Regions from separate parts of the Bradyrhizobium sp. S3.7.6 genome, predicted to be linked through region 1. Evidence: riboswitches for the same ligand, from Rfam matches in the RefSeq annotation. Region 1 holds a riboswitch; the other holds the start of a gene.
The links. Region 1 has a riboswitch for glycine ahead of ACVJ5M_RS18670 (D-amino acid dehydrogenase). Riboswitches for the same ligand answer to the same signal wherever they lie in the genome.
Positions count from the first base shown of each region.

Region 1 (3,731 bases):
TGCACCGGCACCCAGCGCAGGTCGATCGCGAAGACCTCGATCAGGAGATAGCCGACCACGAACACCGGCACGGAGAAGCCGAGCACGGAGAGGCCCATCACGAAACGGTCGATCCAGGTGCCGTGCTTCCACGCCGCGATGACGCCGAGCGGCACGGCGACGATCACGGCGAGAATGATCGTCGAGAGCGCGATCGAAATCGACGGCTCGACGCGCTGGCTGATCATCTTCATGACTGGCAGGTTGGAGATCAGCGACGTTCCGAGATCGCCGTGCAGCAGCTTGTTCACCCAGGTGATGAATTGCACGATCAGCGGTTCGTTGAGGCCGAGCGAGTCGCGGATGCGTTCCAGCCGTTCCGGCGTGGCGTTATCGCCGGCGAGAATGGCGGCGGGATCGCCCGGCGTCAGCCGCAGCAGCAGGAAGACGAACAGCGCGACGACGCCCATCACGGGCACCGCGGCCAGAACGCGGCGAATGAGATAACCTAGCATGCACCTATCTCCGGCTGCGGAACTTGTGGGGCCGAGAGGCCCCTGTGGAATCGGTTCTGTCTATCATGCACGCCTGTCACTCGGGCTGGAAAGCCGGCCGGAGAAGCCGACCTTTCGGGGCAAATTGTGTGCCAAGGGCAGGGCGGTCGCAAGAGGCCGCCGAGCCTCCGATATCGGCCACTCAGGATGCATGGCGGAACTCGCGCTCAACCCTGAGTGAGGGTGCGGTCGGCGGTGCGTTGAGCCCGCGCCAGCCGTCGATGGTCCCGGCAATCATCTGCGCGGTCGCCGCCGACAAGGTCCAGCCGAGATGGCCGTGACCGGTGTTGAAGAACACGCCCGGCATCCGTCCTGCGCGCACCACGGGCATCATGTTCGGCATCATCGGCCGCAGCCCGGCCCAAGGCACGACCTTGGACGTTTCGACGCCGGGGAAGTTGCTGCGCACCCAGTCGACCAGCGGCTGCACGCGGTCGGCGCGGATGTCGCGGTTGAAGTCGTTGAATTCGGCGGTGCCTGCGACGCGGAAACGATCGGCGCCGAGCCGGCTGGTGACGATCTTGGCGGCTTCGTCGAGCAGGCTCACGGTCGGCGTCGCATTGCGGCTTGCGGCAGTGTCGAGCTGAACGGTGATCGAATAGCCCTTCACCGGATAGACGTTGACGCGCTCGTCGAGGAGGGCGGCGAAGTGGCGGCTGGCCACACCGGCGCAGACCACGACGCCATCCGCCTTCAGCATGCCGCGCGCGGATGCGACAGCATCACTGGCCGAAAGATCAGCCCAGCCGATGACAAAGCCGCCACCTGCCTGGGCAATGGAATCGATGTTGGCTTCGTGGATAAAGGTCGCGCCGCGCCGCTTGCAGGCTTCCGCAAGTCCGCGCGTGAACTTGTGGATATCGCCGGTCGCATCCGACGGCGTGTAGAAGCCGCCAAAATAGTCCTTGCGCAGCGTCGGCTCGATGGCGCGGATCTCCTCCGGCGTCACCGGGCGGCGATCGAGCCCGCCTTCCTTCAGCAGCGCATTGACCTGCAGGCCGGATTCAAAACCCCTCTTGTCGTGATAGATGTGCAGGATGCCGCGGCGTTCGAGATCGAAGTCGATGCCTTCGCGCTCCGCGATCTCGAACAGATGCTTGCGGGCTTCGATCGCGAGCCGCGTGGTCTGAACCGTGTTGGCGCGGTAGTTACCGATATTGGCGACGAACTCGCTCATCCACGAATATTTGTGCCAGTTCGGCCGCGGGTTCATCAGCAGCGGCGCATCACGCCGGAACATCCAGCGCAGGCCTTTCAGGATCGTGGCGGTGCTGTTCCAGACTTCGGCATTGCTGGCGGAGAGCTGTCCGCCATTGGCGAAGGACGTCTCCATCGCGGCGTAGCGGTGCTTGTCGAGCACCGTCACCTTGTATCCGCGTTCGAGCAGGGCATAGGCGGTCGTTACGCCGGTGATGCCGGCGCCGATGATGGCGATATGGGTCATGGCAGGTTCGGGGCTCCCGTGAGTTAGAGTCGGCTAACCGCCGGCCAAAGGCCGTTGGCGGCGCCCCATCTGTCACGGTTACCTGAGAGCTTGATCCGGCGCGGACCTCGGCGAGGTCAGCTCCGGACTATCCCCTTCGGTGGACGTCACGACCACATTGGCCGTGCCGCCTCTCTCCAGATCGTCCTGACGATACGGTCCTTTTGCCTGAGAGTTTCCGGGGCGGTTGCTCCGTCGGCGCCGCAACGAAAGCCTGAACTCTCGTTGCGATCTCTCCCGCATCGTCGCGTGGACAATCGAGCAGTACGATGCGCCTCATTTTTAGACAAGGCTAAATTTAAACCGCGACTGCCAACGCATTGTGCAGTGCGAAGGCTGCGTCGTCAGTCGAGCGTCGCCAGCAAGCCGGCCATCAGGCGCCCGCGTTCAACCAGGCTCTCGACCTCGATGAACTCCTCGAGCGTGTGGCCGTTGCCGCCGCGCACGCCGAGGCCGTCGAGCGTCGGGATGCCCATCGCGCCGGTAAAGTTGCCGTCGGAGCCGCCGCCAGAGCTCGCATGCGGCAGCTCAGTGCCGAGCGATTTGGCGATGCCGCGCGCCTTTTCATAAAGTGCCATGGTGCCGGCATCGGGCTCCCATACGGGGCGCGTGACGCCGCGCGTCACCTTGAACGTGACATCATTGGTCGTGCCCGACAGCGCCAGCATCCGCTCGACGCCGCGATCGAGATCGGCCTGGCGCTTGGCCATGGACAGCGCCTCGCCGGTGGCGGTCGTGGCAACGCAATTGACCCATTGTCCGCCATGCACGACGCCGACCGAGAAGGTGCAGTCCTCCGTCGTCATCGCGTCGATGGCGAGGATCTGCCGCGCCATCTCGCGGATCGCCGAGCGTCCGGCCGACAATGTTGCGCCGGCATGGCTCGGCCGGCCCGTCGCTTCCAGATTGAAACGCGCGATGGCGTAACGTCCGGTGGTGACACCGTTGTCGGCGCGGCCCGGTTCGGGCACCAGCACATATTTGTTGCGCGCAGCCTCCGCCTCGATGATGTCGCGCGTCGAGGGCGTGCCGACTTCCTCGTCGGGCGTAAACAGCACGGTGATCGGCAGCGGCGTGGTGAAGGACGCACGTGCCAGCTGCCGGATCGCTTCCAGCGAGAGATAGTTGCCGCCCTTCATGTCGTAGATGCCGGGGCCGTAGCACTTGTCGCCCTCGCGCCGCCATTTCAGCTTCTCGATGGTGCCGACCGGGTGGACGGTATCCATGTGGCCGGCGATCAGGATGCCCGGCTCGCCCTGTTTCGGATGCGGGAAGCGCGCGCGGATCACGCCGCCGAAGCCCTGTCGACCGCCGATGCGTTCGATCGTCGCACCCATGATCGCCATATCCCGCGCTGCGATATCGAGCATGCGGTTGACGGCACCCGCGTCCCAGGTCGGGCTCTCGCATTCTACCCAGGTGCGCAGGCCCTCGAGCATCGCCTCGGAATCGAAGGGAAGATTGGCTGGATTCATCTTAATGTCTCTCAAGCTTCGAAAGATGGAACGCGCATTGCATTGGCGCGGACGGGACTGGCGGAAAGCGTTGTAGAGCCAAACCGATCTTTGTGGAGCCCGTGGGCGCGCCGCTTGGGGCTGCAGCGAAACCGGATTGACGCGCTCAACACTGTCTGCAAGTCTCGAAAGACAAAGGCATCGCATGAGGTTAGTTCGCCTAAAGAACGAACCGAATGCTCAACCAATAACCTGCCTTTG
Region 1 is NZ_JBSSEQ010000001.1:3,952,407-3,956,137, forward strand. Features, by position in the region: gene ACVJ5M_RS18665 (ABC transporter permease) at 1-494, opposite strand, end outside; gene ACVJ5M_RS18670 (D-amino acid dehydrogenase) at 676-1,977, opposite strand; glycine riboswitch at 2,045-2,159, opposite strand; glycine riboswitch at 2,163-2,266, opposite strand; gene ACVJ5M_RS18675 (M20/M25/M40 family metallo-hydrolase) at 2,361-3,491, opposite strand.

Region 2 (3,731 bases), 160 kb from region 1:
GCGGTGCCGAGCTTCAGCTCGCCGCTCTCGACGGTGCCGACGTGGACGAAGAGATCGCCGAGCTTCTTCTGCGTGTCGGTAACGCGGAACTTGATGCCGCCCTCGCCGCTGAGCACGCCGGTGTCGCCGACCTGGCCGCCGGACTCCGCGTAGAACGGCGTCTGGTTGAGCACGATCGCGCCGGTCTCGCCGGCCTTGAGGCTCGCGGTTTCCTGGCCGTCCTTCACCAGCGCGGAGACCACGCCTTCGGCGCTCTCGGTCTCATAGCCCAGGAATTCGGTGGCCCCGAGCTTCTCGCGCAGCGGGAACCAGATCGCTTCGGAAGCCGCCTCGCCCGAACCCTTCCAGGACTCGCGCGCCTTGGCCTTCTGGCGCTCCATCGCGTCGGTGAACGAAGCTTGATCCACGCCGATGCCGCGCGACTTCAGCGCATCCTGCGTGAGATCCAGCGGGAAGCCGTAGGTGTCGTACAGCGTGAAGGCGACGTCGCCGTCGAACATGTCGCCCTTCTTCAGGGACGCGCTCTTCTCGTCGAGGATGGCAAGGCCGCGCACCAGCGTCTTGCGGAAGCGGGTCTCTTCCAGCCGCAGCGTTTCCTCGATCAGGTTTTCCGCGCGCATCAGGTCGGGATAGGCCTGGCCCATCTCGCGCACCAGCGCCCAGACCAGCCGATGCATCAGCGGCTCCTTGGCCCCCAGCAGCTGCGCATGGCGCATCGCGCGGCGCATGATCCGGCGCAACACATAGCCGCGGCCCTCGTTCGAGGGCAGCACGCCGTCGGAGACGAGGAACGCCGAGGAGCGCAGATGGTCGGCGATGACGCGGAACGAGGCCACCGTCTGCTCGTTCGGCCCGCTGCCAAGCGCGGACGCGGTCGCGTCGATCAGATGGCGGAACAGGTCGGTCTCGAACACGCTGTCGACGCCCTGCATGATGCAGGCCATGCGCTCCAGCCCCATGCCGGTGTCGATCGAGGGACGCGGCAGATCCACGCGCTCCTCCTTCGTCACCTGCTCGTATTGCATGAACACGAGATTCCAGAATTCGAGGAAGCGGTCGCCATCCTCTTCCGGCGAGCCCGGAGGTCCGCCCCAGATGTGATCGCCGCGATCGATGAAGATCTCCGAGCACGGGCCGCACGGGCCGGTGTCGCCCATCGCCCAGAAATTGTCCGAGGTCGGGATGCGGATGATGCGGTCGTCGGAGAAGCCGGCGATCTTCTTCCACAACCCGGCCGCCTCGTCGTCGGTGTGGTAGACGGTGACGAGCAGCTTGTCTTTCTTGAGCCCGAACTCCCGGGTGATCAGGGTCCAGGCCAGCTCGATCGCCCGCTCCTTGAAATAGTCGCCGAACGAGAAATTGCCGAGCATCTCAAAGAAGGTGAGATGGCGCGCGGTGTAGCCGACATTGTCGAGGTCGTTGTGCTTGCCGCCGGCGCGCACGCATTTCTGCGACGTGGTGGCGCGCTGGTACGGCCGCTTCTCGACGCCGGTGAAGACGTTCTTGAACTGCACCATGCCGGCATTGGTGAACATCAACGTCGGGTCGTTGCGCGGCACCAATGGCGAGGACGACACGATCTCGTGGCCGTTCTCGGCAAAGAAGTTCAGAAAGGTCGACCTGATCTCGTTGACGCCGCTCATGTTCATCCAATCGGGTGTGCTTGGACCCGCGATACGCCATCCAAACCGGGCATTTGGGCTGATATCTGCGGGTCAAAGCGCTTTTAGACAAGGCCAGCTGCGCTGTCCAGAAACTGTGCAAGGAGATCAGTGAGTTGCCGCAGGCGCGCAATCCCGTTTGCAATCCCGTTGAAAGGCGCCAGGTGCGCGTTGACAGGCTTGGCCGGCCTGTGGTCTGTACCCATCTGTATCGTACGGCCACGTCGGGAGAGACCGGCTTTGGTGCCGGCGCCGAAGGAGCAACCGCCCCGGAAACTCTCAGGCAAAAGGACCGCGTGGCTTTGACGACATCTGGAAAGAGGCGCCGACGGGCATAAGACCCGGACTGCGTCCGCCGACGGGATAATACTCTCAGGCACAGCGACAGATGGGGCTTCGACTGGTTGCTACCGGGGAATCGTCCCCGGGGAACCACCGAGGGCCCCGTGATGCTTGCGCGCGACGACCAAGATTCCCTCAAACATACGCCCCTTCACGGGCTTCACGTCTCCCTCGGCGGCAAGATGGTGCCGTTCGCGGGCTATGACATGCCCGTACAGTACCCCGCGGGCGTCCTGAAAGAGCACCTCCATACCCGTTCCTCCGCCGGCCTGTTCGACGTCTCCCATATGGGCCAGCTCGCGCTTCGGCCGAAGTCGGGCAAGGTCGAGGACGCTGCCCGCGCGCTGGAACGGCTGGTGCCGCAGGATATCGTGGCGATTGCCCCGGGACGGCAGCGCTATGCCCAGTTCACCAATCCGGACGGCGGGATTCTCGACGATCTGATGGTCGCCAATTTCGGCGACCACCTGTTCCTGGTCGTCAACGCCGCCTGCAAGGAAGCGGACGAAGCGCATCTGCGCGCGCATCTCGCGGACGACTGCATCATCGATTCGCTTCAAGACCGCGCCCTGATCGCGCTGCAGGGCCCGAAGGCGGAAGCGGTGCTGGCGAAATTGTGTGCAGAGGCGCCCTCCATGAAGTTCATGGATGCCGGCCCGCACAAGGTCGCCGGTCTCGACTGCTTCGTCTCGCGCTCCGGCTACACCGGCGAGGACGGGTTCGAGATTTCGGTCCCCGCGGCCGATGCCGAGCGCCTCGCCAAAACGCTGCTGGACAATCCCGACGTGATGCCGATCGGCTTAGGGGCCCGCGACAGCCTGCGGCTGGAAGGCGGGCTCTGCCTCTACGGCCACGACATCGACACCGCCACCACGCCGGTCGAGGCCGCGCTGGAATGGTCGGTGCAGAAGAGCCGCCGCAGCGGCGGCGCCCGCGCCGGTGGTTTTCCCGGCGCTGATGCGATCCTCGCCCATTTCGATCACGGCGCGAGCCGCCGCCGGGTCGGCCTGCGCACGGAAGGCCGCGCGCCGGTGCGCGAGGGCGCGCTGCTGTTTGCGGATGACGCCGGCGGCGAGCCGATCGGAAAGGTCACCTCGGGCGGTTTCGGCCCGAGCCTGAATGCGCCGGTCGCGATGGGCTATGTGCCCACGGCATCGAGCGCGCTCGATACAAAACTCTTCGCCGAGGTGCGCGGCCAGCGGCTGCCGCTCACGGTCGCCGCCATGCCTTTCGTGAAAAACACCTACAAACGCTGAGGACTGAGAAAATGACCACGACGCTGTACTCCTCCGACCATGAATGGCTGGCCATCGACGGCGATGTCGCCACCGTCGGCATTACCGACTACGCGCAGTCGCAGCTCGGCGACGTCGTATTCGTCGAACTGCCGAAGGTCGGCCGCAGCCTGAAGAAGGCGGAAGCCGCCGCCGTCGTGGAATCGGTGAAGGCCGCCTCCGACGTCTACGCGCCTGTCACCGGCGAAGTGCTCGAGACCAACGACGCGCTCGCCACCGAGCCGGCGCTGGTGAACTCGGACGCGCAAGGCAAGGCGTGGTTCTTCAAGATCAGGATGGCCGACAAGAGCGAGCTCGGCGGCCTCATGGATGAAGCCGCCTACAAGGCACATACGGCGTGAGATGAAGCGAACTCTGACCTCATATTCGGTGTCATCACCCGCCTTGTGCGCACTGCGCACTGGGGCGGGTGATCCAGTACGCCGCGGCTTCT
Region 2 is NZ_JBSSEQ010000001.1:3,789,883-3,793,613, reverse strand. Features, by position in the region: gene alaS (alanine--tRNA ligase) at 1-1,643, opposite strand, end outside; glycine riboswitch at 1,877-1,965, shown strand; gene gcvT (glycine cleavage system aminomethyltransferase GcvT) at 2,111-3,259, shown strand; gene gcvH (glycine cleavage system protein GcvH) at 3,271-3,639, shown strand.
Region 2: it holds a riboswitch for glycine, as region 1 does, so the genes downstream of both, gcvT (glycine cleavage system aminomethyltransferase GcvT) here and ACVJ5M_RS18670 (D-amino acid dehydrogenase) in region 1, are expected to answer to the same signal.